Ruminococcus albus AD2013: one gene and its partner. The protein of the gene in region 1 interacts with the protein of each later gene in a pairwise test. Links are inferred from orthologs where the notes say so. Each region holds a gene or a part of one and is shown in the gene's direction. Other genes may lie near its edges. The genes, in order: N773_RS0115980 and recJ.

What was found.
Region 2: the proteins of N773_RS0115980 (region 1) and recJ interact in binary tests that used the Escherichia coli proteins (3 or more experiments, as listed by UniProt). The link is inferred for Ruminococcus albus AD2013 from one-to-one orthologs.

The regions. Positions count from the first base shown.
Region 1 is NZ_JAGS01000001.1:3,528,104-3,543,436, reverse strand. What follows is about bases 5,703-8,677. They hold N773_RS0115980 (DNA topoisomerase 3), read left to right. Parts: upstream 5,703-6,163; coding sequence 6,164-8,191; downstream 8,192-8,677. Other genes in these bases: N773_RS0115970 (hypothetical protein), read left to right, coding at 8,500-8,677; N773_RS0115975 (hypothetical protein), read left to right, coding at 8,181-8,489; N773_RS0115985 (hypothetical protein), read right to left, coding at 5,703-5,950. In the rest of the region: N773_RS0116020 (hypothetical protein), read left to right, coding at 1-1,331; N773_RS0116015 (hypothetical protein), read left to right, coding at 1,344-1,667; N773_RS0116010 (CD1107 family mobile element protein), read left to right, coding at 1,648-2,493; N773_RS0116005 (DNA cytosine methyltransferase), read left to right, coding at 2,608-3,783; N773_RS22975 (fibronectin type III domain-containing protein), read left to right, coding at 3,767-4,627; N773_RS20395 (hypothetical protein), read left to right, coding at 4,639-4,878; N773_RS0115990 (EcsC family protein), read right to left, coding at 4,875-5,585; more of N773_RS0115985, read right to left, coding at 5,648-5,702; more of N773_RS0115970, read left to right, coding at 8,678-9,243; N773_RS0115960 (DUF4316 domain-containing protein), read left to right, coding at 9,330-10,619; N773_RS21410 (YodL domain-containing protein), read left to right, coding at 10,619-15,333.
Region 2 is NZ_JAGS01000001.1:1,202,980-1,218,257, reverse strand. Bases 12,359-15,278 are described here. They hold recJ (single-stranded-DNA-specific exonuclease RecJ), read left to right. Parts: upstream 12,359-12,752; coding sequence 12,753-14,804; downstream 14,805-15,278. Other genes in these bases: N773_RS0105410 (RelA/SpoT family protein), read left to right, coding at 14,821-15,278; N773_RS0105420 (ATPase), read left to right, coding at 12,359-12,614. Outside these bases: N773_RS0105465 (MFS transporter), read right to left, coding at 78-1,244; N773_RS19760 (recombinase family protein), read left to right, coding at 1,522-2,880; N773_RS0105455 (YlmC/YmxH family sporulation protein), read left to right, coding at 3,374-3,673; rpsB (30S ribosomal protein S2), read left to right, coding at 3,881-4,618; tsf (translation elongation factor Ts), read left to right, coding at 4,715-5,632; DNA-processing protein DprA, read right to left, coding at 5,705-6,565; N773_RS19750 (glycoside hydrolase family 2 TIM barrel-domain containing protein), read left to right, coding at 6,726-9,443; N773_RS0105430 (hypothetical protein), read left to right, coding at 9,583-10,542; N773_RS0105425 (alpha/beta hydrolase), read left to right, coding at 10,579-11,412; more of N773_RS0105420, read left to right, coding at 11,550-12,358. UniProt on the Escherichia coli protein: Single-stranded-DNA-specific exonuclease.

The DNA.
Region 1 (15,333 bases):
GCGGTCTGGTGGACTTCGGTGCAAACAGGAGTGACCTGAAGGACAAGCCGGATACATGGGTTTGGGGACGTTCATCGGTTTACAACTGGGATCCGGTTTACGATTTCGACTGCTGGAAGCTCTGGGCTTTTCTCTGCTCCTACTACTATAATTTCGATGCCGACAACGATGACATCTATTACTGGGAATTCACCGGCGATACCGAAGATCTTCTCGACGAGATATTCGATGCCGAATACGAGTTCGTGTACTGGTACGACAACCAGTCACGCTGGGAGGAACTCTCACCTTACAACTACTTCGGAGGCGGAAACGCATCGTCAGGATCATACTACGTTGCCGATAAAAATGCTTACATCTGCGACGGTGAACCGTACAGATACCGTTTCAAACCGAATGCAATAACATCAGAGCTGGCTCAGTTTGAGGACGGCGACGGATATATCTGCATCAGAGATGATTACCGTGTACTGGATCCGCATGACGAATACAAGGAAACAGGCTTCTATGTGATGGATCACCGCTGGTATTCTGGAACAAGCGAACCATTCTACTATTATGACGGTTCGGCTGATCAGTTTTACTTCAATCACGGAGGTGACCGGCATAACCGAAGTTTCTGGGGATGGGACGGAACTGACGCATGGTTCCTTGTATCACCGGGTGATACACAGATATGGAACAGCAGTCTCGGCGATGTCTGCCTTTACGGATACTACGAAAAATACCGCTGGAAAACTGAGTGCAGTCTCTACTATAACGTAAAACAGAAGAAGACATTTGATGATGTCATCGCTGACAAGCTCGGCAGCATGTCACACAGCGACGAACGTCTTCAGTATTACACACTTCTCGTCGGAGGTGATTCCGGCACAGGATCACTCTACGGAAATCATCAGACACTGCACAATCTTCTGCCGGGGCCTACTGTCAGAGCTTACGATCTGAAAAGACAGTTCGGCTATGAAATGACAGAATGGAACACCGACAGTGAAGGTCTTTACCAGGGTATCAAGATCTATGCCGCAGGAGGTACAGCTCTGAAAGCACCGTTCAAGTGTAAGATCAAGGATGTTGATACGAGAAACAACAAGATAACACTCAGGAAAGACGATGTTGAATACTGGTACGACGGAACCGGCGGAACAAAGCGTGATACGGAAGTCGAGATCACAAATGCTGTTCTGAAAAGCGGTTTCAGAAAGGGCGATACGATAAACGACGGACAGGAATTTGCAGAAACCACTGCAGGCAATGTTAATTTCCACGTCAACATTGATACGGACGGATACGGCTGGGACTACATCGATCCACGGCTGGTACTTTATTAACGGAGGTGGCAAATGGCACTGTACGACAGGAAAATCGAACAGTACAGCAAAAAGGTATCACAGCTTGAGATAAACATCAGGCGTGATACCGACGAACACAAGAGACTGCTCTCCGAAATCGCGCGGTTACGTTATCTCTCACTCTGCGAAAAGCTTAACTGCGAAGGAGAAAAGCTTGAATCAGTACTCTCACGTGAACACGAGCAGATACAGCGCATGAAACAGTGCGGTATGACCGATGAGGATATCGATGCTCTCGGAAGCGGAGACAAGGACGAAACAGAACAAATAAGATTTTACTCTCAGGAGGAAGACAATGAAGACAAGAATATTTAGTGCATTGCTTGCAGCAGTAATACTCGCATACGGAAGTGTCGGCATCACAGCATCAGCCGAAGCGGCATCGGATCCGCCTGCTGCATCAGATTCATCAACTGAACCGGCGGAAAGCGCTGATGAAAAGCCGGCTGAAACAGCTTCCGCTGAAAAGCCGGAAGCTAGCCCATCTGACGACAGTTCAAAGGCAGACGATTCTGACATTGAAAAGTTCGCAAATGCAATGAGTGAGCTTGCCGGCGAAGGAAATATCACGATTACTCCGCCGGATTACTACGGAGATACCTACTACGATACAGACGGAAATGCTACCCTTATTAAGTCTGAACAGATTATTTACAACACGGAAGAAATGCAGTTTATTGCAGTAACAACAAAAGACGGGCATATTTTCTACGTGCTCATAAACTACACTGCAAAGAACGGTGAGGACAATGTTTACTTTCTGAACAAGGTTGACGATTACGACCTGTACGCACTTCTTTATGCGGGTAATGAGAAAGATGGCAAGATCACACCGGAAGAAGCAGAAAACGCTGCGGAAGCTGCTGAAAACGCAAGAAGCCGTGTAATAACGGAAACTGATGCAGAAGACGAAATAGCTGCCGAATCTGTTGACTCACGTGAACAGGCAAAGGCGGATATGAACAGGATCTATACACTTTTCGCTGTAATCGCTCTGCTCGGCGCAGGTGCAGTATTCTACCTGTTTACGAAGAAAAAAAGCAGTAAGAAGTCCGAACCTGAATTTGAAAAGTTCGGTGACGAAGCTGAGGAGGACGAGGATTACGAGTTCTACGACGGCAGCAGCGAAGACGACGAATAATTAACTGATCTGATATGATTTTATTTTGTTTGATTTTATTTTTCATCAGATCACTCACAAAAAGAAAAGAGAAAAACACTAACACGGACAATGAGAAAGAGAGAATTTGTCTGAATGAAGGTACTTAGCTTGTTTGACGGTATCTCATGCGGTATGCTTGCCTTGCAGAGGGCGGGCATACCCGTGGAATGCTATGATGCCTTCGAGATCGATAAGTATGCCGTCACGGTCTCGAAGAATAATTTTCCCGGAATCGTTCATCACGGGAATGTTTTTGACGGTGATTTCACACAGTTTCACGGATATGACCTTCTGCTCGGCGGTTCGCCCTGCACCTACTGGTCAATAGCGAAGAAAGACAGAGAGACAACTTCCGACGGTATGGGATTCAGGCTTTTCATGCAGTATGTACGTGCTCTGCACGAAAGCGAATGTCGATATTTCCTGTACGAAAACAACTATTCGATACATCAGAACATCAAGGATGAGATAAGCAGCAGGCTCGGCGTTCAGCCGGTCATGATAAACTCGTCACTTGTATCGGCACAAAACCGTAAAAGGTGCTACTGGACGAATATTCCGAACGTCACACAGCCGGAAGATCTCGGTATCATGCTTGTCGATGTGCTCGAAAGCGGAATACCGTGGCAGAACAAAGCGTACTGCATGACTTCGAGCTACAACGGTGCTGTCCTCTACAACACACTGGAACGCAGGCAGCGTACAATGGTCGCCATACCGGTCGATACGGTAAACGGCAAATCACATACGATACCGGCGACTTACTACAAAACCGGTGAAAATCCGTTCAGCCCCTATGGGAGTGAACGGGGCAAACAGCGCATTGCAATACCTGTCGGTGCTGCACAGCGTGGACGATATACCGACGGAAAACAGACGGAACAGCACATCGAGGTACGTGATGACGGCAAGTCGAACTGCCTGACGACTGTTCAGAAAGACAGCCTTATATGTTCTCCGATACGTGTTGGGCATTACGGCAACGGAGGTCAGGGGCAGCGTATTTACTCTGTCTCCGGCAAGTCCGTTACCCTGTCAGCCAACGGAGGCGGTCAGGGTGCGAAAACAGGTCTTTACAAAATCGACCTTCCCGACGGAGACTACATAATACGTAAGCTAACACCTGTTGAAGCGGAACGTCTTCAGACTCTTCCCGATAACTATACCGCCGGCATTTCCAATACGCAGCGTTATATGTGCATCGGAAACGGCTGGACTGTAGATGTGATCGCTCACATCTTAGGAGGACTTAATGACATTTACAATTGATCCCGATTTTCAGTCTAAAGCACTCAGTGTGATAATGAGCTTTATCATGGAGTTCTCGGGAATAACCGCAGAACCCGAACCGGTCGAGCTTACAGCAGGAAACCTGAATGTTTCGACAATATCGGTATCCTGTCTGAAAGTTACCTGGGATTCCGAAGCCGACCGTGACTACACCGTGAGCTGCACGGCACACGATGAGAATTACGCCTTTACGGATAACATGTACTTTAACTTTAAAGGAAATGACCTCTGCTACATAACAGGTCTTCGCGAAGGCACGGAATACACCGTATCCGTGGAACCTGTTCTTTCTGAGGAAGAAAAAGACGATTACAGAGTGAAAACAGCTTCCGCCGACGGTAAAACCGAGACGGTAGAAGTCATTTACGAGTTCCCTCACGAAGATGGCTGGACAAACTGCTTTGCCGGTGAAAAAGCATCGGGGCTAACTGCCATGCCGAGTTCCGGTGCAATATACGGTTCAACTGTTGATACCATAACCGATACAGGTATCCGCCGTGATGAATACGGTGACTACTGCTGTGCAATGGGTGTATGGTACGGCTATTGTCAGGACAGATTTTTGATAGAGTTGGAGAATGGAACTCAGTTCACAACGAAGATATGTGACAGCAAGGGCTTCGCCGATGACGGTGAAGGCAGGTATCATATTTTCGGAAACGGCGGCAAGTGCATTGTAGAATTCATCTATGATGACTACAACTGGCCATCCTGTGTCGCCTTCTCCGGCTCATGGGGCTATTACAACTGGAACGGTCTCGACCTGTCCGCCAACATCAAAAGCATCAAGAAAATAAACTACGGTGAACCCGTAGAATACTGACGGAGGAAAACATGAACATAAGAAAAATCGTAAAGTACATCGCAGAGATCGGTATGATCTCAGGTATCGCTTACATCGCCTACAAGATTGGCGAAACCGACGGTGCCGACAGGGAGAGAATAAGAAGCTCCTACGATGAATCCAGAGAATATGAGGATCTTCCTTTCGAGTATACGGAACCTGATGACGGCTGCATAGCACCGAAAAAAAACAAAAGAGCCTCTGATTACTCAAAGGCCCTGATATATTAACAATCGTAACTGTCTTCTTTTAATTCTTTTAAAAGTCTGTGACTCATCGGCTTAAAAGTAAGTATTGTTAAGCCTCCAGAAACTATTCCACCAATTACAGGTACAACTTTTGCCGCTCCTTTAGCAGCGGCTTGATTTACCATTTTTACGCTCATTTGTGCACTAACTTTTTTTGCAACTGGATACAATGCAGCCCTTGTTAATGCTTTTGCGGCAATCGATGATGTAGTTTTTTCAGTAATAGCAACACATAACTGTTTCAACGCTTGCTGAGCAGCTTCTACTCCATTCATTACTCCAAGAAATATTATAATTATATTCGTAATTCCATCATCCATTTCATCGGTATTGATATCATACCACCCATATAAATACATTAGTTTTTGTATTACCCGAAGAACATGACCATAGAACTGAACAATGTCAGCAGGAATAGTTCCAACCATAGCAACACCACCTGGTAATCCAGACAAAAAAGAAAGTGTAGTTGCTTTAGTAGTTTCTAAATTGATAGATTTCTTTGCGTGTTTTTCTAAATCATCATGTTTTATACCAGCCTTAATTGGACCTTGTTTTATAATATCATCTAAAATTTTTTTGTACTTATCTTTACTAAATTCTCTGCGTAAGTATTCTTCCCGATTAATTCTTACACCAGGTAATTCCAACGCTTTTTCTACTATTACTCTTATATCAAAATTCGCCATTATAGTCCCCCCAGCTTTCATAATTCAACATAGTGGATAGTGAAAATTAGTTTGAAATTATATTAGTATTTATTGTTTTTGATAATTGTTCCAAAATATTTCTCCATATCCTTTTCCGTACCCCAAAATATCATAATCGACTTATTATCTAATAGCCGATAATGCTGAGTAATCTTGTTCTTTTCAAGTTTATACTGATCTACAGAGCAAATAGTTTCCCAGAAAATGCCCTTATAATATCTTGGAATAACAGCCTTAAGTGCTACCTTCGGTGGTAATGGGAGTGCCACATTACCCAATGGATGTAATAATGGATTTTTAGAAATAGCTAATAATGCTTTTTCTGCAAGTTTCTGATCCAACATAAATCCCCCCTGTTACACCAATTGAATATTTATGACTTGAAAAACACGTACTTTTTCTTTATCAACTCAGAAGATGATATTCATCATTGATATTATAACATATTTAACATATTAACATCAATGTATTTCGGCTAAAATAGTGATATTAGACAATCACCAGTACTTTGTTTTTATACAATTATTCGTCACTAATGAAAGGAATGATCTTAATTAATGTCAATTTTAATCATCGGTGAAAAGCCAAGCGTAGCCCGTGCGGTCAGTTCTGTCGTAGGTGCTTCCAAAACTCAGAAAGGCTATATCGAAGGTAACGGCTACATCGTTTCCTGGTGTCTCGGACATCTGGTCGGGCTCTGCTTTCCGAACGATTACGGCAGGGGCTGGGATGGCAAATGGAGCTTTGATCAACTTCCGATGATACCGGATCAGTGGCGTTTCAGGGTTGCGGAGAAAACGAAAGAACAGTTTAATTTGCTGAAAAAGCTCATGAACAGTGACGATGTGACGGAGATCATCTGCGCGACCGATGCTGACCGTGAGGGTGAATGCATTTTCCGGTACGTTTACAGTATGGCTCAGTGTCACAAGCCGGTAAAGCGTTTATGGGTATCAAGCCTTGAAGAATCAGCTCTCAGGAAAGCACTTAGCTCCATGAAGCCAATTTCGGCATACGACGATCTGTTTAACGCCGGTTTTGCCAGGGCAAAAGCGGACTGGCTTGTAGGTATGAACTGCTCAAGACTGTTTTCAGTACGGTACGGAAGCAAGCTGAATATCGGGCGTGTTCAGACACCTACCCTTGCAATGATCGTAAAGCGTGATGCTGACGCTGACGGTTTCGTAAAACAGAAGTACTACACGGCAGACGTAAACTGTGGTGCTTTCATTCTTTCTTCTGAAAGGATAGACGATGAAAACACCGTGGGCGGTATCGTATCCGGCTGTAATGGTAAAACGCTTACGATAAGTTCAGTAAAACGAGAAGTAAAGGCCGAGAAAGCGCCGAAGCTCTACGATCTTACCACCTTACAGCGTGATGCAAATAAACATTTCGGCTACACCGCACAGCAGACGCTCGACTACACACAGTCGCTGTACGAAGGCAAGCTTGTCACCTATCCCCGTACTGACAGTCAATTTCTTAGCGATGACATGAAGCAGGCTGCTTCTGATGCTGTACGTCTCTGTGATAAACTTTTCGGGTTCGGTATAACGCATACACCGGATATAAGCAGGATCATAAATAACAGCAAAGTATCGGGACATCATGCCATTATTCCGACCGGAAATATTGCATCGGCTGACCTCTCCTCTCTCCCCGCAGGCGAAAGAAATATCCTTACGCTTATAGCGACGAGACTTATATGTGCCACTGCTCCGGTTCACAGATACGAAGCTGTGAAAATCACGGGAACATGCAGCGGTACGGATTTTTCGGCAAGCGGAAAAATGGTTCTCGAACAGGGCTGGAAAAGCTATGCGAGGACCACTGAAAAGGAAAATGAGGAAGAAATGTCTCTGCCGGATGTGACCGAAGGACAAACTTTTTCGGTTACGGCAGCAAAGAGCGAACACTTTACATCACCGCCGAAACCATACACAGAGGATACTCTTCTGTCGGCTATGGAACGTGCGGGGAACGATGAATATGATGAGGATACCGAGAAAAAAGGGCTCGGCACTCCTGCCACCAGGGCCGCAACTATCGAAGCTCTTGTCACGAACGGATATGTGGAACGTAAAGGAAAACAGCTGAGATCGACCGACAAAGGAAAAGAGCTTATAACCGTTGTTCCGGAAGAAGTCAGGTCTGCAAGGCTAACTGCTGAATGGGAGTCGCGGCTTCAGAAGATAGAACACGGTGAATTGTCCGAAGCAGATTTCATGAACAGCATTCAACAGTTCGCTGCTGAAATGTGCAGTACATACGGTCTTGCGGATAAATCTGTTTCTTTTTCAGGCTGCAATCATGAAACGCTCGGCAGATGTCCGAAGTGCGGTGCTGATGTTACCGGTGGTAAGTACGGATATTACTGCAAAGGCAAATGCGGTATGACCATCGGCAAAGTGTACGGGGTCACGCTGTCTGAATCTCAGATAAAAGCTCTTCTCGATGGCAAAAAAGCCACATATACCTCAAAGGGGCGAAAGACTATTGTACTGCCGGAATACGAAGAAAACCCGTATAACGGAAAGATATATTACCAGTGGAAGACGGAGGGTAAATGCAATGAAAAATAATAACAAGATCATAATGAAGTTATATGACGGCTGGTTTGAACAGCTGATCTCCGAGATCGAATATAATTCAAAATTTCCGGAAATATTACTGGATCATCCCGAAGAATTCGACAGCGAGATAATCTTCAATGCTATTACTATGTATGAACGAAACAAGTGGGTATTACAGTATCTCAAAAGAAAGCGCTCGAATGAAAACGTATATATTTCGCCGGTATACTACGAAGCTATCCTGTATATCCTGCTTGAAAACAGTGCGGTAAGAAATAAAGATGATGACCAGGATGATTCGGAGTGATGAATGAGCTATGAGAAAAATACAGTACGTCGCCGGAATACCGATAAATGAAGTACATAACCAGCTGTACAAGAGCTTCAGTACCGGCAGAGCACAGAACGTTGTGGTCGCACTCGATAAAAGCGGTGTGCCGTTTTCAGCAAGCTATGACGGAAACGGCATGACACTCGTCTATGACAGCAACTTTTCCTATAAGGTCGACGAGATCATCGGCAAGGCAATGTCGGGGCGCTATGAACTTCTGCTCCGTGAGATCGGACATCAGAACGGCCGTGACAGCTATCTTAAGCTTCTGTCGGAAGTCGCCGGTGTACTGCATACCACTGTCGGCACGCTGAAACAGCGTCCGTATGACATACAGCTTCTTCTCTGCAAGTCGTATGCCGATCACTGGCTATGTGATACATATACAATACAGCGTGAGCTTAACCGTTATCTTACAGCTAACGGAAGAACGCTGTCGGAAATGAGCGAACATGAGAGGCTTGAAATGCAGAAGAACAACACGCCTGAAAAACGTGAAAGTACTGATTCTGCTGATATACAACACCGCATGAACGTCATATACGGTCAGGAAGACCACCGGCGTAAGGCGGAAATTACCGCAAAGGAAGAAAAGCGTGCAGTTTTTTCGAGAGAAAAACAAAGAGAGCTCTCGGAGATCACGAAGCACAGGAAACAGTACGAACAGGAGCTGAATGTTAAATCACAGCCAGTTCAGGATGAAAACTATGAGAGGAAGTGCAGACCATGAAGAAGATCATTATTATCGCAGGTGCAGCAGCTGCTGCAGTAACAACAGCAATCGTATTCATCGTAAAGAGAAGGAAGTGATAAAACATGCCTGTACAGGATAACGAAGATAAGCGCACCGTAGCTGAACCCGTAACTGATGCGGAGGAGGGACTCCGCAGACAGAAAGCACAGACGCAGAAGCAGACTGAGGAAACATGTGTTCAGAAATCGGGAAAACTCCTACCCTTTCTGAACGCCAAAGCAGAACTGCATCAGAGTCGTATCAACGTCATCGACGAAAAAATTGAAAACCAGACGGATAAGATTGACAGGAACAGAGCAAAAATAGAAGCGCTGACTGCCAGAGCGGACAAGCTCGAAGATACCAACCGAATGCTGAAAGCAACTCTCGGTAGTTATCCAATCGTGAAAAAGCTGATTGAAAGCAACGAAAAACGTATACAGACTATCCGGGAAGAAAAGATTGCAAATTGTGAAGAGAAAGTCAGACAGGGTCGTATGAAAATCAAACGTCTGACCGATAAACGCAGTGTGATTTCACACAAGCTTAACAGAGTGACCGCACTGAGTGATGCTGTTAAAAGCTTCTCTATCGGGTATAACAAAGAACGCCGTGAAGCATTCTCCGAAGCAATGAACAGACTGAATGAAGCGACATATCACTGTCTCACCGATAAGAAAAATGCTCTGCTTGCAAAGCGTGATACTCTTATTGAGAAATACAACGCTCCCGAGACTGCTTCAGCAGATAAGCTGAAAATACAGGAACAGATAAACAATCTGTCGATACGTATCCAGAACGTCGAAAACCGAATCGACAAGGCATGGGAACCTGACGAATACTACAAGATCATACCGGATGCGGTAAAGGATGCACAGATGGAGCTTACGAGTGAAAAGCTTGCCGATATGACGGACAGCGGAATGAAAACGGTGCCGGAACTTGCGGAAAACACACTTTTCGCCGCAAAGGAAACGGATGAACTCAGTGCGGAACAGATAGAATCACTGGGAGAAAAGTTCAGAAGTCAGACGATGGCGAAGGTCGAAGAAATGCTTGAAGACGATGCAAACATGATAGACGGCATCATAAACAACGGCAGGAAATCCTCTCTTGATAAGATCAATGATGATGAACACCTGAAAGGTGAACATGCACGAAGTACTGTCAAACCGAAAGCAATAAGCTCAAACCGTACACAAAAACAGAATAATATACGGAACGGTCAGGAGAAAGCTAATAACGGAAACGGACATGCTTACTTTTCAAGAAGCCGTTTGAAAAATGACGTTCAGCGTATAAAAGCACGCAGCGTACAAAATACGGAACAGAAACAAACAGAGAGAAAGAAAAACAATCAGGAACTTGACTGATGAAAATAACTGAAGAACAGAAAGAAAGGGCTAATCTCGTAAATCTTCCGCAGTTTCTCATGTCACACGGCTTCGATCTGAAACGTGCCGGCAGAGAATACATCTGGAAAGATCACGACAGTCTGCATATACGTGACAACGGACCGGGCGAACGCGGACAGTGGTTTCGTTTCAGTGAAAACAAGGGCGGCGATAACATCGGATTCCTGCGTGAATACATGGGAATGTCATTTGCTGATGCAGTAGAAGCACTGACTGGTGAAACAATCGACCGTACCTATACCCCGCCTTCACGTACATACGAACATAAACCACCAACAGCGGCACGGGAGCTTACCCTTGCCGAAGCTGACAATGCACGCAGAGTTTTTGCATATCTGTGCAGGACACGGGGTCTTGACTACGATCTGGTGTCGGCACTGGTACGTGACGGACGTATCGCCCAGGAAGAAAAAACGGGCAATGTCCTTTTCAAATATTATGACGACAACGGCAAGGTTATCGGTGCTGAAAAGGTCGGTACATCGACAGAGCATAAATTCAAAGGGATAGCAACCGGTTCTGCCGGCGGTCACGGCTTTGAAGTTGTCCGCGGCACAGGCGAAAATGCTTTCTTTTTTGAGAGTGCAATAGATATGCTGTCATATCTGCAAATGCACGATAAGGAACTTTCCGACTGCAGGCTTGTATCGATGATGGGTGTCAAGCCGAACATCGTGCTCGATACGATGCTCCGGAGTAACATCTCACCGGATAAAGTGTTTTTGTGCTCCGACAACGATACCGCCGGAAATGACTTTGCCGAAAGGCTGACGGAACAGTATCCCGAAATGAAGCACATCAAAACTCCTGATATATATAAAGACTGGAACGATATGCTGCGTGATATACCGAAAGAACAAGAGACCAACAAGGAGGCTGGACAGATAAATATGCAGTATTACGGCAACGAAATGTGGAACAGGGCGACCGATAACAGAGACAAGAGCCTTGTAACAGTAAGTGTTCATGACTTTCCGAAGCTGAAAGAACAGCTTGAACAGGCTGGCATGAACTACTACGGCTATGTCAGAGGCGATTCCGTTGTAATGGCTGTCAACGACAGTGATGTGGAATGGTTCGGACGTGTATCCGGTGCTCCTGACATTGCACCGGAAAAGTCAAACAGACCATATTCTCCGCCTGAAAAGAATATTATCGGAAATGCGGAGTACAGATATATCCCGAACAAGGAGTATTTTTCTTCTGACCGTGATATGGTTCTCAAGATGGCAGAAGTTATGGCGGAACGCGGCATAAGGTTCTCCGGCAGAGTTTACACTTCGGGAAAAGGCACTCTTACTGTCAGCCGCGCTGATATTGAAACCGTGCGTGCAATTCGTAATGAAACCGCAGCAAGACGCAGCCAGCATGAAGCACCTGGAAAGAATGATGTACGTGACAACAATAACAGTTATCTGTACATGACAAAGCTGACCACCGCACAGTTCAATGATATGCGAATGTATCTTGAAACAAGTGTGAACTATCATACTGTCATACGTGACGGCAAAGTTGCTTTTACACTCGACAGAAATGATGCTCCTGCTTTTCATCGTGCATTTGAAAATGTTGAACGTGAATTAGGGTTGCTTCACAGCATGGCAAATACAGGTCTGTCACTTGAACAGCTGGCTGCCCTTTCCCCTGTTATGCACCGTCTTGCCGTAGAAGATGTCAAGCTCGATCTTACCAGCTTCTTTGACGAAAGATACGACGATGCACAGTTCGGCGAGATGCTGTCACTTGTTGATGCCTATCTTGCTCAGTCACCGGCAGAGCGTTACGGTGAAAACAGCAGGCTGAACGCTATGCTCGAAGCTAAGTCAAACTTTGACCGTGCAATCGAGCTTGATGATTTCTTCTCAGGTCACGACTTTACCGAAGAACAGAAAGCAGCCATTACAGCAATGTTCGTCGGTGACGTGACACGTGGTCAGATCGACAGCATAGACGAATCTTTTACCGCAGAAGACATCCAGGCTTACGATGAGATCCTGCATACAGCATTACAGGAATCAGACGTTGCCGAATTTCTTGCAGCACACCGACAGGCGGTAATCGAACGTGAAAAGGCTGCGAAAGAAGCATCTGAACCGGAGAAGCCAGCGTATAAGATATATCAGCTCAAAGGCGGAGAGAAATACCATGATATTCGTTTCAGAAGTATGGAACGTCTGAAAGCTGAAGGCACTGAACTTAATCAGGATGATTATGATCTTGTCTATAAAGGTGAAATTGAAGAATTCAACGGCAATGCCACGCTTGAAGCCATCTATACAAAGTTCAACATCGATCATCCCGAAGATTTCAGGGGACATTCCCTCTCCGTCAGTGACGTTATTGTTATAACCGATAACGGCAAAGATACAGCATATTACTGTGACAGCTTCGGTTTCACCGGGATGCCGGAGTTCTTCCGTGAAAAGGTGCTTACACAGGAAAAGGAAGAAGATCCTCTATTTAGAGCGAAGAATCTTATCAATGATTTCTGCGTTGACGAGTACAGCGAAGAAGCTGATTTCTCTGATCTGCATAACATCGGTCTTGCACACACCACTCTTACCGATGATGATTTCCCGGTTCAGGTGACAGCCGACCTCGCCGACTTTAAGATCACCTATGAGTTTGACGGTGAAGTATACAATACTGAACAGTACGGCAGCATTGGGGAGATGATTGAAAAAGGTCTTACAGGTCTTGACTTTTCCGACCTTGTATCCGTTCCCGATGAAGTTATTGAACGTCATACAGCTAAGGACGAACAGGACGTAACTCTTATGAGCGATGCTTCCGAAATGGAAGAAGCGTCTATTCCGGATGATGATTATAAGGCGATAACACTTAACTATAAGGGTGATGCCGAAAGCCTTGCCGAGATAAAGGATAAGGCACTGTCGCTTGGTGCTTCGGTACTTGTTGATAATGCGGAAGGAACGATCTCCGTTGACACCTACGAAAACCACAAAACGGAACTAGACACACTCGCCTACACGCTTGGACTTACGAGCATTACCGAGTTTACGTCTGCCATTGACGAACCGCTGTTTACCGATGCAGATGTTATTGAGGATATTCAGCGTAACGAAGATTCAGATGTTCCATTCCGGGAGAAACCCGATACGGCTGGTGAACAGCTTTCACTGTTCGGTGATGCTGTACCGCTGACAGCTTCAAAGACGACAAAGGAAAAGTCAAAGTCAGAATTTGCACCGGGACCAATTGTAGATGGTGTTAATGTTTTTGTTGCCCTTGCAGCAGAAATTGAGCGCGGCACGGGTTTTGTACACGGAAAGTTCCGTGTACAGGACTTTTATGAAAAGAGCCGTACACAGCCAAATCACCCTACCACACAGGAACTGGCTGCCTTCCTGAAAAAGGAGTACGGTACCGGAGGTCACAGCGGTAACGGCAATATCTCACTTGTTGACTATGACAGCAAGGGTTTGACTTTTTCTTTTGAGAACGGAGAAAAATTCCGGCACAGCTGGTTCAACGTAGCTGCTATGGTTGAACAGCATCTCAGGGATAATGCCTATCTTTCAATCAACGAGAAGGAAATGTGGCAGGAAATAAAGGCTGAACGTGCAGCAGAAGAAAACGCTGAACCGTACAGGATCGAAATCGGCGACCGTTTTCGCAACAAGGCTACTGGAATCATTTCGGAAGTTGTTGCGCTGACAGGAGCATTACCATATTATACGGAAGACTGCACTGTAAAGAGATTAAGCGGATCTTTTGAGATCACTGAGAATCTCAGCTATGATTATTTGCTGAACAGCGGTCTGTTTGAATATATCGGCAAAGGTGAACCGGAAACGGAGAAAGCCGAGACGGAGATACCACCAGTACAGGAAGCTGATGTGTCAGGTGAAAACAAAACTGTGTCAGAAGAAAACCTGACACCCGACAAAGGCGAAAACTTCACGATCACAGATGACACACTCGGTGAAGGCGGTGCAAAGACAAAGTTCCGTGCCAATGCCGATGCTATAAGAACGTTGAAAACGCTCGAAGCGGAAAAGCATCCGGCGACAGCTGCTGAAAAAGAAACGCTGTCAAAGTACGTCGGCTGGGGCGCAATACCGCAGGCTTTCGACCAGGATGCTGAAAAGTGGTCTTCTGAATACAGGGAGCTTTCCGAACTTCTGACACCAGAGGAATACAGACAGGCACGTTCAACCGTAAACGATGCGTTCTACACCTCTCCTGTAGTTATTGACAGCATTTATGAAGCTCTCCGCAGTTTCGGCTTTGACGGCGGAAATGTCCTTGAACCGGCAATGGGTATCGGTAACTTCTTCGGCTGTATGCCAAAGGGTATACAGGATAATTCTCACCTGTACGGTATCGAGATTGACAGCATTTCCGGACGTATCGCAAAGGCACTCTATCCCGATGCTGATATTGCTATAACAGGTTTTGAAAAGAACAACTTCCAGAACGGCTGCTTCGATGTTGCAGTCGGCAATGTTCCGTTCGGTGAGCTGGGCTTCAAGGATACAGTACATAATACAACAAAGCTGCATGATTTCTTCTTTGCCGAAGCACTCGACAAGCTCAAGGACGGCGGTATCATGGCTTTCGTTACTTCGGCCGGTACCCTCGACAAGCGTGACGAGAGTACACGTCAGATGTTAGCTGACAAAGCTGACTTCATCGGTGCTGTACGTCT
Region 2 (15,278 bases), 2.3 Mb from region 1 along the record:
CTGCAAATAAATACTTTTATAATTGCTGATAAAAATGCGCAGAGCTGTGAAGATCCCGCTATGCTCTGCGCGTTTTTCTATTTGATCTCCTTGGCTATCTTTACTGAAAATTTCAGCACATACAGCATAGCACACATCAGGACTGCGCATATTGGCAGTATGGTTATCGCTTTTCCATATCCGATCATTTCCACCAGTGAACCGAAAAATGCATTGAAGCCGATATCGAAAAATGTGGCGATGCTGAGTATTGTTCCTGTTGCCGTGCCTGCTTTTGATGGGTCGTAAAACCGTCCGATCAGCATAACGAGGAGGGGATAGATGACCGAAAAAGCCAGACCCGATGCGCCGAAGAAAAGCAGTCCGTTTCTGCCCAAAGCCACACCGAGAGTGTGGAGTACAGCTCCCAAAGAAGAGCATATCAGCAGCATTCTGAATACACCGACTTTATCCACAAAGGGAGCAAGGGCGAGTCTGGCTATGGTAAGTCCGCCATAGAATAACGACAGATACATAGCCGCTTTCTGTACTGTGAAGCCGAGATGTTCACTGCCGTAGGAAGTCAGCCAGTTCATAAGTCCGTGTTCTGCGATAAAGTAGCAGCCGCATATCAGTATTAGCAGATAAGTCGTGGGATTTTTGAGTATTTCAGAGTATCCGCCGCTTTTCTTTTCAGACTTTTCGGCATCGGGAAGTTTCAGCGTCATCAGCAGAACAAAGCTGATCATTGCTATGCTGAGAATGATCGCATTTGCGGTATGCCATGCTGTCAGCTTTTCGGCAAAGCGTCCGCCTACGTTCTGTGAGGTGAATATACCCACACCTTGCAGAAAGTTGAAGATATTTACGAAAAGTGCAGGCGGTGCGAATAGCAGGGGAGTTATCAGATTTATCGATGTCGATAGCATGGTGGAGCCGCCCATTGAGAATATCATGGCAGCGAGAAGTATATAATAGTTCTCGGTGAAAACATAGGTGGCAAGTGCCAAAGACCATAACAGTAGTACTCCGCCAATGAAACGTTTGCGTGGAAGTCTGTCGGAAAGATATCCGCCGATAGACAAGAAAAGCAGATTTCCGATGTAGCTTACCATTATTATCCGTCCTGCCTGCGGTTCCGTCAGCGAGAATGATGTGCGGAACTGAGGAAGAAAAACTCCTCTGAGTGCATCGGAAGCAGCTGTTATTGTCATGACCATTGCACAGAAAAGCATGGCTGACAGCCTGCGTTCTTTTTTCTCCATAAAAACCCTCCATATCATTGTATCATTTTACCCGAATAAAGATTATATCACCCGCTGTTTTGTAAGTCAATAGATGATAAGGTCACAAAGCGTTAAATTTCTGTGCGCACTGATTATCCTGATGTATGAAGACCATAATAACACGGGGTGATATTATGCTTAGGATAAGGAATACCTATTACAAAAGCGGAGAAATTCTTGGGCGAAATTCTGAAATCAAAAATCGCGAACTTTCGGGGCTTTTGGGAGAAGTAGTTTCCCGCAGGAAGGACATTGAATGAAAGATCGCAGGACGGCATTGTATATCAGGGTATCAACCGATGCACAGTTTGAAGAGGGATATTCAGTTGATGCACAGAAAGAAAAGCTGGCGCAGTACTGCAAGCTTAAAGATATCGAGGATTATGAGTTCTACATTGACGGAGGCTGGTCGGGGAGCAATATAGAACGACCCGAGATAAAGCGGCTTATAACGGATATCAAGGCGGGAAAGATCAATGCTGTTGTGGTCTATAAGCTTGACAGACTTTCGCGTTCTCAAAAGGATACAGTATTTCTGCTTGAAGATGTATTCATACCCAACGGCTGCGCTTTCATCTCGCTTAATGAGAACTTTGATACCTCGACTCCATATGGAAAGGCGATGATAGGCATACTATCGGTATTTGCCCAGCTTGAAAGGGAAAATATCCGCGAAAGGACACGTATGGGAATGTATGAACGTGTGAAATCGGGATTGTGGATGGGCGGAGGTCGGGTGCCTTTCGGTTATGACTACGACCGCGAGAAAAACACACTTGTTCCCAACGAAAAAGCAGAACAGGTCAGGCAGATCTATCAGTTGTATCTGCAAGGCTACTCCACAACTCAGCTGGCAGGAATGTTCGATGTTTCGGGCGACCAGCACATATCGGCGATACTTGACAGGGAAACATACCTCGGTCGGATACGATTCCGCGGAGAAGTTGTTGAAAGCTGTCACGAAGCTATCATCGACGAGGAAACATGGCGGAAAGTTAGAGAGGAAAGGAAAAGACGTTCACGAGGTGCGGCAGGGGATACTTCCTATCTTCTGACAGGGCTTTTAGTCTGCGGAAAATGCGGAGCAAAAATGCGCTACCAGAAGTGGGGCAAGGGCTTGAAGATATACTGCTATTCACAGCAGAAAAGCAAGCCTTTGCTGATAAAAGATCCCGAATGCAGCAACATGAGATACGATGCTGAAGAAGTCGAGCGAGCGGTGATAGCTGATGTATTCGAGAAAACCCGTAGTATCATCGCAAATGGAAACAGCCGCAAAGAGATATCGGCAGAGGAAGTTCTGAAACGCAAATACGATACTGCCGCAGGAAAGCTGAAAAGGCTCTACGAACTTTATGCCCGTGATGGTGAAAAAGTTCTGCTTGAAACGATAAATGAATACAAGGCACAGCTTGCCGAGATATCATCTGCAATAGAGAACGAAAAAAAGACAAAGGCAGTTGAAGCTGAACTTGCCTACAAGCGGGGAGTCCTCGAAAATCTCAGCGGGCTTTGGGATGAAATGACCGTTGCTGAAAAACGTCGGGCACTTAGGATCTGTATAGATAAGATAGTTCTGACCGATGAGAATATCGATATAGTATACTCGGTCTGATTTTCGACTATCCTATGCTGTCGGCACTGCGTAGGTAGAAAATCTTACATTGAGTCCAACATCAAAATTGTCGATGGCTTTGATAAGACCCACAACACCGACTTGAAATAGATCATCGGGATTTTCCCTTACCGCAGAATACTTTTGCAGTACGCTGAGCACCAGTCTCAGATTGCCGTTTATAAGCTGTTCGCGGGCTTTCTTGTCACCTGCGCGGGTCTTTCTGAGAAGCTCCTGCTTTTCATTTTCCGTCAGTACTTTCAGATTTCCTGTGTTCACTCCGCTTATCTCAACTTTATTGTATTGCATTTTTATCCTCCGCTAAATTTTTTTGCCTGAATTGTCAGTCCTTTACAGAAAGTTTACCCTTTGATGGCCGGTATATTCATTAGAATGGTGTATCATATAGTTCTCAGGCATACTTCGGTCGAAATACGCATATCATAAAGTATCGTGAATGTGGGCACGCGGCTTACAGTCAGGGGGGATAAGTATGATATGCAGTTTTTCGGGACTCAGGAACAAGGAAGTCGTGAATGTGAGGAGCGGCGAGAAGATAGGCTATGCCGATGATATCGAACTCGATACCTCTGAGGGCAGGGTCATATCCATTATAATCTACGGAAGATCACGGGCTCTCGGACTGATGGGCAGAGATGACGATGTTGTCATCAGGTGCAGTGATATCAGGCTTATAGGTGAGGATACTATATTGGTAGATATAGGTGATACGGCAAAACCATCAAAAGAACCGAGATACAAAGTTGATAATTTGTTGAAAACATCGAGATAAAAACACTTGCAATCACGAGAAAAGTATGCTATAATATTATGGTAATTCGCACGGACGAAGTATGGCTTTTGGTCCCTATGCGCAATGGCGTTGCATGACGCTATGTGCCGATCACGGCATTCAGCGGGGTTTGAGTCAGCAGTATCGTCCGGAGGTTATGTATCATCCGTATAACGGAAATTTTAAACCAAACAGGAGGTTACTACCATGGCAGTAGTATCAATGAAGCAGCTTCTTGAAGCAGGTGTACACTTTGGTCACCAGACAAGAAGATGGAACCCTAAAATGGCGCCTTACATCTTTACAGAGCGTAACGGCATCTACATCATCGATCTCCAGAAGACAGTTAAGAAGCTGGAAGAGGCTTATATGTTCATCAGAGAGATCTCCGCAAACGGTCAGGAGGTACTGTTCGTAGGTACCAAGAAGCAGGCAGGCGACTCCATCAAGGAGGAAGCACTGAGAGCTAATGCTCACTACGTAAACGCTAGATGGCTCGGCGGTATGATGACTAACTTCAAGACCATTGAGCAGAGAATCAAGAGACTTGAGCAGCTGCACGCAATGGAAGAGGACGGCACTTTCGAGCTGCTCCCCAAGAAGGAAGTTACCAAGCTGAAGCTCGAGATCGAGAAGCTCGAGAAGTTCATGGGCGGTATCAAGAACATGAAGAAGCTCCCCGGCGCACTGTTCGTTGTTGACCCCAGAAAGGAAAAGATCGCAGTAGCTGAGGCTAAGAAGCTGGGCATCCCCGTAGTAGCTATCGTAGATACCAACTGTGATCCTGACGATGTTGACTATGTTATCCCCGGCAACGATGACGCTATCAGAGCAGTTAAGCTGATCGCTGGCTGCATGGCTAACGCTATCATCGAAGGCAGACAGGGCGAGGACGCTACTGCTGCTGAAGAAGCTGAAAAGGCAGAGGCTGAGGACGCTGAGTAATTTCTCGGCTGACTAATACAGAATTTTTCAAGGCAGGCAATAAGATGATTTGTCTGCCTTGTTGTGAGTAATATAACAGAATCGGAGGAATTTAAAATGGCTAACGTTACAGTTCAGGCTATAAAGGAACTTATGAGCATTACAGGCGTCGGCATGATGGACTGCAAGAGAGCACTCGTTGCAGCTGACGGCGATCAGGATAAGGCTATCGAGGCACTGAGAGAAAAGGGTCTCGCTACACAGGCTAAGAAGAGCGGCAGAGCTGCTGCTGAGGGCGTTGTTGCTACTGTTGTTAACAACGGCGTAGGTGTTATGGTTGAGATCAACACCGAGACTGACTTCGCTGCTAACACCGATGATTTCAAGGCTTTCGCTGCAAGCGTAGCTAACACCATCGTTGAGAAGAACCCTGCTGACGTTGACGCTCTGAAGGCTACAACAATCAGCGGCGGCGACAAGACTGTTGACGAAGTTCTGACTGAGCTCGCAGGCATGAAGATCAGAGAGAACATCGTTATCCGTCGTTTTGTAAGACTCGAAGGCACTGTTGCTTCTTACGTTCACAACGGCGGCAGCATCGGCGTTCTGGTTAAGATGGATACCGATATCAAGGACGATGCAGTTCTGACTGTTGGTAAGGACGTTGCAATGCAGTCCGCAGCTCTGAACCCTGCTTACCTCAAGAGAGACGAAGTTCCCGCTGAGGTTCTCGATAAGGAGAAGGAGATCATGATGGCTCAGATGGCTGAGGATCCTAAGATGGCTAACAAGCCTGAGCAGGTAAGAGCTAAGATCGTTGAAGGTAAGGTAGGCAAGTACTACAAGGAGAACTGTCTGCTGGAGCAGGCTTTCGTAAAGGACGACAAGGTTTCCGTACAGGAGTACGTTGCAGCTGAGGCTAAGAAGCTGGGCGGCACCATCACTGTTGCTGAAGTTGTTCGTTTCGAGAGAGGCGAGGGCGTTGAGAAGAAGGAAGAGAACTTCGCAGACGAGATCGCAAGCATGATCAAGTAATTGAAACATCTTCAATAAATATGACCGCAGCTTATTTCGGTATGCTGCGGTCTTTTTGGCTTAATCGGCTTATCAAAGAATGATATCATGTGGTTCAAACGCAGGTATAGCGCCATCGCGTAAGAGTACGCTTTGTCCTTTATAGATCTCGTTGAAAATGTTTGCAGGGGGTATACAGTAAACATCCTTACCTTGGGAAATTGCATGGCTGGCTGTGTTTATCGAACCGCTGTGTACTCCTGCCTGAACAACCAGCACAGCTTTGGACAGCCCTGCGATAAGACGGTTACGTATGGTGAAATACTCCTTTGCAGGGCTTTCTAACGGAGGGTATTCTGAAATAACTGCGCCTTTTTGTGCAATTGAGTTTTTCAGCTCTGCGCTGTTTCTTGGATAATCATAGTCAATACCACAGCCGAGTACTGCTACTGTCGTGCCTTCGGCTTCGATGGCACCCGTGTGAGCGGAGGAGTCTATTCCTCGTGCAAATCCGCTGATTATCGTATGACCATCTCTGGCTTTGGTTCGTGCAAAGTATTTTGCAACATCAATTGAATATGGCGTGGCTTCCCTCGAACCAACGATCGTCAATGAAGAACGCTCTTTCAGAACTTCCTTATCTCCAAGGCAGTATAACACTAAGGGTGGGCAGTCGATCTCGAGAAGGTTTTCTGGAAAATCCAGGTCATAGCAAGTTATTACCCCGATGCCCCTTTCGTCACAATAGCTCTGTATCTGCTCTGTCAGCGAAAAATCAAAAGCTTTTGCAGCGGCAGAAAAGCTGTGCGGGATATCTTCGTCAGTATCGTTTTGCAGGGCGTACAACAGCTTTACGGGGTCGTCGTATCTCTGCATCAGAGAATCTATACCTGCCTTACCCGGTGTATAGATCAGCGAAAGTGCGAACAATGCTTGTTTGTCTGTCATTGACATATCATCACCCCTTATGTTTTGTTTTATTTTATTGTATCATATCTTATTGTATATTTCAACAGAAATTTTGAATTTTCCTACGAAGTTTAAAGTTGTCCTTGAAAATCAGAATATATTATGCTATAATATATTTATATTATAGGGGCGAGAGGTGATATGCTTGATAGGAAAAATCAACCTTCATGGGATATGGGAACTGTTTCTTGACTATAACTGTACAGGTGAAAATGTCACATATAATGAAAATATTAAACTACCGAATACGACTTCAAACGCCCATAAAGGTAAGTTCAACGAAGAACGTGCAACAGGTCATCTTACTGATACTTACAAATTTGAGGGCTGGGCGTGGTTCAGACGGAAGATAGATACTAATGCTCTTAATTGTACATCACTAGAGCTTTTTCTTGAACGCACACGTATCACCGAAGTTTTTGTTGATGGTGTTTCTCTCGGAATTCAGGATAGCTTTTGTGCGCCGCATATTTACGACCTTACAGAATTCATAGGTACAGGTGAGCGTGAGCTTGTCATAAAAGTGTCTAATGTTGGCTACAAGACGAAGGGCTGTCACATGACTTCCCGTGATACACAGACGAACTGGAACGGTATACTGGGCAGGATTGAACTTATAGGCTACGGTGCGGCACACTGCAAAAATGTTGTCATCACTCCCGATATACATTCAGGAACAGTTAATGTTACTGCTGATATCATTGGTGTTGAAAGTGGAACTGCGGTCATCAAGGCAGTAAATTATCCTGATGGGGCACCTGCCTGCGAACCTGTTGAATTTACTTATATCAACGGCAGACTGATCGCTGAGTACCCGATGTGTAAGAATTTTAAACTCTGGAGCGAACACTCTCCCGAACTCTATGAGCTTGTTATTGATATCGATGGTGACATTTCAAAGCACATTTTTGGTATGCGGGAATTTTCCGTCGCAGACGGTAAATTCATCGTAAACGGCAAGCGTACTTTCCTGCGGGGCAAGCACGACGGCATGATCTTTCCGAAGACAGCTTACGCACCCTGCGATGTTGATGAGTGGCTGCGTGTTATGAAAATATCACGCAGTTTCGGTATAAATCACTATCGTTTCCACACCTGCTGTCCGCCCGAAGCAGCATTTATCGCCGCAGATATTCTGGGTGTTTACATGGAACCTCAGCTTCCGTTCTGGGGTACTGTCCATGCTCCGGATGAAGAGGGCTACAATGCTGAAGAACAGGATTTTCTTATATCAGAGGGCTTTACTATGCTGCGGGAGTTCGGAAATCACCCGTCCTTCTGCATGATGTCCATGGGCAACGAACTCTGGGGCAGTAAAGAACGTATCAACGAAGTAATGGGTATGTACAAAAAAACGGACAAAAGACATCTTTATACACAGGGTTCTAACAACTTCCAGTGGACTCCCTGCGTGGTGGAGAACGATGATTTCTTTGTTGGCGTCAGGCTCGCCAAAGACAGACTGATACGCGGTTCTTACGCTATGTGTGATGCACCTCTCGGTCATATACAGACTGATAAGCCGGGCGCTTATCTTTCTTATGACAGCATTATCAGGCCTGAAAAAGCTTCTGCCGCATCAGCTGTATCAGAGGACGGAACAGTGCAGATACAGTACGGCACAACAATGAAAACCGTCAAAGCTACTGAGGCAGATGCTGACCTTGTACCCGATATCCCCATCGTCACTCATGAGATAGGGCAGTATGAAACTTACCCTGATTTTGATGAGATAGAAAAGTACACAGGTTCTTTGAAAGCCCGCAACTTCGAGGTATTCCGCGAGCGTCTTGAAGCAAAGGACCTTGCTCATCTTGCCAAGGATCTCTTCTATTGTTCCGGTCAGCTGGCGAAAGCTTGCTACAAGGAGGAACTTGAATCTGTCTTCCGCTCAAAACTGCTCGCGGGATTCCAGATACTGGATATTCAGGATTTCACAGGGCAGGGAACTGCGCTTGTTGGTATGCTTGACGCTTTCATGGATAATAAGGGTATAATTAGCCCTGAAGAATGGCGGGAATTCTGCAATGATGCAGTGATATTGGCGATCTTTGAAAGCTACACTCCGCTGGCAGGAAGTGATTTCAATTTTGAAATCAGGCTGGTCAACTATCGCCCTGAATCGCTTGCAGGAAAAAATGTTGTCTACCGTTTTGAGTGTGGAGATATTTGTGAAACAGGCAGTGCCATTATAAATTCCGATGAAAACTATGTTGATGTTTGTCATGCGGTCGTTCATCTTCCTGCGGTCGATAATATAACCGATGCTGTGCTGACTGTTGAAGTTGAGGGCACGGATATCCGAAATCACTATGAGTTAGAGATCATTCCCGATGTAAGAAAAGTTAGCCCGGAGGGCGTTCATATCTTCTCCGAGGTCAGCACCGAAGCTGAAAAACTGCTTGCCGAGGGTAAAACAATACTGATATTCCCGAATCTTGATAAGCTTGAAAACTCTATCGAAGGCTTTTATTGTCAGGATTTCTGGTGCTATCCTATGTTCCGTGAGATTTCAAATATGATGAAAAAGCCAGAGCCGGTGGGAACGATGGGACTTATAAATGACATATCTCACTCTGCGCTGAAAGGCTTTGCCTGCAAAAAATACTCTACACCCGCATGGTGGGATATCGTGATGTCATCGAAGTGCGAGATACTTGACGGAAATTCTGCGGATAAACGTGTGATAGTCCGTATGATAGACAACTTTGAAAGAAATCACGACCTTGCTATCCTGTACGAATATGATATGGGCGGCGGCAGGGTAGTTGTCTGTACAAGTGACTTTGAAAAGCTCATGTCTTCACCTGAGGGCAGGGTGTTTTTACGGTCAGTTGCGGATTATGTACGCGATGTTCCGTGAGTCTTGTGCTTTTGTACAAATTGCTACGTTTCAATTTGTATTTAGTGATGAAAGTGTGAGTTAAGTTCATTAAAATGTTGAAATTTGACAAAAAGATGTGCTATAATTGAATAAACAATTATGAAGGCGGTGCAGCTTTATGTCGGATCTTAACAGGATAAAAGTATACAAATATAAAAATATTGCAGCGGCATTGGCTGTGATGCTTTTGGCTCTTGTGGCGCTTTCCACCTCCTGCGGCAACAGTGCATCAGGTAAAAAGGCTAACAGTAATAAGAGCGATACAGCTGAATCATCCGTTGTTGCGGAAGATAATAAAGACAGTGTCAGAAGCAGCAGGCTGACTAAAAATTACAAGTATAAAGAAATGAAAAACGTCGGTGAAGGTCTGCTGGTACAGGTTGACAATGCCCACCCTTTCAACGGAACTGTGGGTGAGACCGAGCCGCTCTATTCGTACCTTTTTGGAAAAGATGGCAGTATGCTGATGGCTGCGGCATATCCAAATGATGAAGCCAGAACCGAAATGCTCATACAGCTGAATAATCTTGCTGTTGATTTCAAGGGGTATTGCGGTCTTGATACGCTGATGATTACATCGCTTATGCCCGATGATGAAAGTTCAGCTAAGACCGATGAAACCTGCATAGGTTCATGTGCTGACCTTATGCTGAATCTTAACGGCGAGTACAAGGAGTTTACAGGTACTGAGGATTATGCATGGATACCCAACAACTGCTATAAGTACGGCTTTGTTATGCGGGGTACTGACAGACTGCGCTACATAGGCAAGGAGGCTGCTGCCTGCATCAGGGATATGGGTAAGGCTGACGGTCCTGCCGATCTTGATACGATGCTTGCTGATATCAAGGATTACACTTTTGAAAAGCCCTTGTACTTTACAGCTGACAATGGCTTGGAGTACGCAGGATATTTTGTACCTCTCGGTGATGGTGCGACCACCAGTATCCCGGTACCTACAAGGGCTGACGAATCTGAATATAAAACTTTTATATCGGGTAATAATGTTGACGGCTATATTGTTTTTGCGGATCTTTCAGGTGAAGTTGAGCATAATCAGGATAAGGACGCAGAGTGAATTCTGCTTTCGGCCGTCGGATAAGGAGAATTTTTTATGCAGAAGGAAACCATCGAACTAAGTTTTGACTACGATAAGGCAGGCATCAGGGATATCGGTGACAGGGCTGCGCTTGACTGCTACTATCACACCCTCACCGAGGAGATAGGCAGAAAGAAGCACCGAGCTATGATAATCTGTCCCGGCGGTGGATATGATTTCTGTTCCGAAAGGGAAGCCGAGCCTGTTGCATTCAGGTTCATAGGCTACGGCATATGCTGTTTTGTGCTGCGATACACCTGTCAGAGGGCATTCCCGCAGAACGCCCTTGAATGTGCGGCGGCAATAAAGTATGTCAGGGAGAATGCTGAAAAGTTCGATATCGACCCTGACAAGATAATAGTTGCAGGTTTTTCCGCAGGCGGACATTTAGCGGCTACTGTGGCAAATCTCTGGAACGATGAGATACTCACCAAGCCACTTGGCTGTAATGCCGAGGACATCAAAGTCAATGCTTCGATGCTGTGTTATCCTGTTATCACCAGCGACCCCGAATTTACCCATGAGGGTTCGATACTCAACCTTATGAGGGGCAGAGAGGATGATAAGGAACTCAGGGAATATCTTGCTATGGAAAAGCACGTCGGAGGACAGACTCCCCGTACATTTCTCTGGCACTGTTCGGATGACGGCTGTGTAAGGGTTCAGAATTCTCTGTTATACATGACAGAACTTGCCAAGTACTGGATCCCTTTTGAATCTCACATCTACGAGCGTGGCGGACACGGTCTCAGCCTGTGTGATGAATCCACCGCTACATGGGAGGGACATATCCAGCCCATATGCGAAGCCTGGACAGACGCAGCGGTAAAGTGGGCGCTGAGGATTTAATCTGATCTCTTCTTTGTTTCATATAAAGCACAATGCCCGAAAGCAGTACAAAGCTGTTTTCGGGCATCTTTCTTCAGCTTTTAACATCATTGGAAGTTACGGCATAATATGTACCATGATCGACAGGAGGTGCATTTATGTCGGAAAAATATTTTCTTGGCTGTATGACACAGCAGGGATTCTCAACAGAGTTCGGCAGGCTGATGGAGGAAAAAGACCGCTTTACTTATATCCTCAAAGGCGGTGCAGGCACTGGCAAATCATCATTGATGAAACGCATAGCCAATGAATTTGAGAAAAGCGGGCACGTAGTGAGATTTTACTGTTCCTCAGACCCCGAATCTCTGGATGCAGTCCTTATTGAAGAGATGGGAGTTCTTATTGTTGACGGTACGTCTCCCCATGTTTTTGACCCTGTTTATCCTGCAGTAAGTCAGAGGATAGTTGACCTGGGACAGTTCTGGGACGCTGAAAAACTGATGATGAACAAAGATGATATCATCGAAGTTACGGATAAGAACAAGTCACTTCTGGCAAGGGCTAAAAGGTTTACGACGGCGCTATCAAATGTCTGCGGTGACAGTTTCAGTTGTTCCCGCGGGTGCATAGACGAAGAAAAGCTTGATGCTTTTCTGATGCGCTTTTATAAGAAGATACTTCCACGCAAAGGCAGCGGCACAGGCAGAAAGGATATCCGTCAGCTGTCCGCACTCACCGAGTATGGCTGTTTGACGCATACAGAGACCATCGACTGTTATATCGAAAAATATCTTCTGCATGACGATGATTTCGCCTGCGCTCATCTTATATGCGAAAAGACTGCGGCAGAAGCTGTTCGTCGTGGATTTGACGTTATACTCAGCCCATGCCACGGACTAAATAATACCGCTTACGAACATCTGCTTATACCCGAACTCGGGCTTGCACTGTTATCCTCAACGCCATTGAACAAGTTAGTTCCTGAAAATTGTGCAAAAATAAATCTTTCGAGATTTTACGACAGGTCAGCAATAGCACGATATCGCGGAAGACTGAAAATGAACAGGCTGACCATGGAAAGTCTTGCAGAGGAAGTTTACGAAACTATAAAGTCAGCCAAAGCTGTACACGATGATATAGAAAAATACTATATCTCCGCTATGGACTTCGATGGGCTTGATAAACTCGCCGAGAAACTTATATCAGAGATAAAACACAGATAAAACGATACAGGCACTTTTGTCGTTAATATGGCAGAAGTGCTTTTTCTTTCCTTTTGTTATATATAATAATAAATTTAATTAATTTACTCTTGTAAAAATCTTTAAGATATGGTATAATTTATAGAAAACTATTTTAAAATGGGGGTAGTATTGATGTTCAAGTGGAGGATAGGCAAGCCCGATGCCGAAAAGGTCGAATATTTCCTGAAAAAGACCGATCTTAACAGGCTGGTGCTTGAGATTCTTTCCGCCCGTGGAATAGATGATGAGGATAGTATCGTAAGCTTTTTTACCGAGCAGGAGCTTGAAGACCCGTTTGCGATAAAGGATATGGATAAGGCTGTAGCGACCATAGAACAGGCTGTTGATGCCTATGAACTGATTTGCGTATACGGCGACTACGACTGCGACGGCATAACCTCAACTTCGATACTTTTCAATTATCTTGAGAGCATGGGCGCTAATGTCATGTACTATATCCCAGAGCGAGAAGCGGGCTACGGTATGAATATCGCGGCGATAGAGGAGCTTGCCGATAAGGACGTAAAACTCATAGTTACGGTGGATAACGGTATATCTTCAGTTGAAGAAGCTAAGCGCTGCCGTGAGCTGGGTATCAAGCTTGTGGTCACCGATCACCATCAGGTGGGCGAAGCCCTTCCCGATGCAGAAGCAATAGTTGATCCCCACCGTCCTGACTGCCCCAGCAGTTTTAAAGACCTCTGCGGTGCGGGTGTTGCGCTGAAACTTTGTGCGGCACTTGACGGCGGTAATTATGACGCAGTCCTGGAGCAGTATTCCGATCTTTGCTCCATCGGCACAGTAGCTGATATCGTTCCACTTAAAGGCGAGAACAGGACCCTGGTGAGATCGGGATTCCGATATCTGCCGAATACCGAAAATGCAGGTCTGGGAATACTTCTTGATAAATTGAAGATAGACAGATCAAAGATAGTTTCAGACCATATCGGATTCAGGATAGGGCCCGTTATAAATGCTTCGGGCAGATTCGGTTCACCGCTGACAGCTGTAAAAGCTATACTCAGTGAAGATCCCGAAGACGCTGAAAGCTATGTAGATACCATGATAACCCTGAACACACAGCGCAAAAAGTGCGAGCAGGATATCATGAAGGATATCGAGGGATACATTAGAGATAACCCGGGCGTACTTGACCACAGAGTCATCGTTCTGGCAGGAAAAGGCTGGCATCACGGTGTTATCGGTATTGTGGCTTCAAAGATACTGGATAAGTACAGCAAGCCTGCCATAATAATCTCCATTGAAGAGAGCGGCATGGCGAGAGGTTCTGCAAGGTCGGTAAAGGGGCTGAATATCCACAGCTGTCTGACCTATTGCGCCGACCTGCTGACAAAATTCGGCGGGCACGAATGTGCAGGCGGATTTTCACTGAAAGAAGAGGATATCGAAAAATTCAGGGCAAAGGTCTATGAATTTTCGGCAGGCATTGAAAAGCCTGCGGTCAAGACACTTTATGCGGATAAAGTGCTGATGCCTGCGGATATAGATGTTGAGATGGTCAAGGGGCTAAGTGTTCTTGAGCCTATCGGTGAGGGCAATCCCAAGCCGCTGTTCGCCATACTCGGGGCAAGAGTTACCGACATCATCGGGCTGAAAGACAATGCCCACACAAAGGTGGCTTTCAGCTACGGCAGAACTAATGCCTATGCACTGATGTTCGGACAGGACCCCACAAAGCTGTGTTTTGCCAAGGGCGACCTCATCGATATGATGGTTGAACTGGATATAAATGTGTTCAATGCAAAGGAATCGGTTTCGGTTAAAGTTGTTGACCACAGACTAAGCGGAGTCAAGCAGGAGAGATACTTCGCCGCAAAGGATACATACGAAAAAATAATCAACGGAGAGGAAGTACCCGTAAGTTTTATAAAGAAGGTCATACCCGAGCGAGCTGAACTTGTTGGGGTATACAAGTATCTCAACAGTGTCAGAGAGATAAGCCTTGATGCGCTGTTCATGCGTCTTTCAAGCGACAGCATGAATTACTGCAAGCTTAGGATCATTATTGATATTTTCAGGGATAAAGAGCTGATATCCTATGACGGGGCGACTATGATGATCAATTTGCTTCCCGCACACAAAAAAGTGGAGCTGGAAGAATCGGATACACTTGTAAAGTTAAGGAAAATGACTGAAGAAAATGAATGAGAGGGTGTAAAAGCTTATGTCTGAGAACAATCGAACCAACGGTGAGGAAGTGCCGAGAAAAAGCACTTACGAAACAGCAGAGGGAAGTCTGCCTATACCTGCGTATATACTGAAAGCCAGCAAGCAGGTATATACCATCGATATGATGATACAGAAAGTGATAGACAGTGAAAAGCAGTACGACCTTTCAAAGATAGTATCTGCATACGAGCTTGCCGAAAAGTATCATCATGACCAGAAGAGAGAATCGGGAGAACCCTACATATCCCACCCCATAGCAGTGGGCTATATCCTGCTTGAACTGGGCATGGATACCGATACCGTCTGTGCGGCACTTCTGCATGATGTTGTTGAGGATACGGACTGCACTCTCGAACAGCTGCACAAGATGTTCGGCATAGATGTTACTATGCTAGTAAACGGCGTTACAAAGCTGGGCGAGGTGGAGATATTCACCAAGGACGAGCAGAAAGC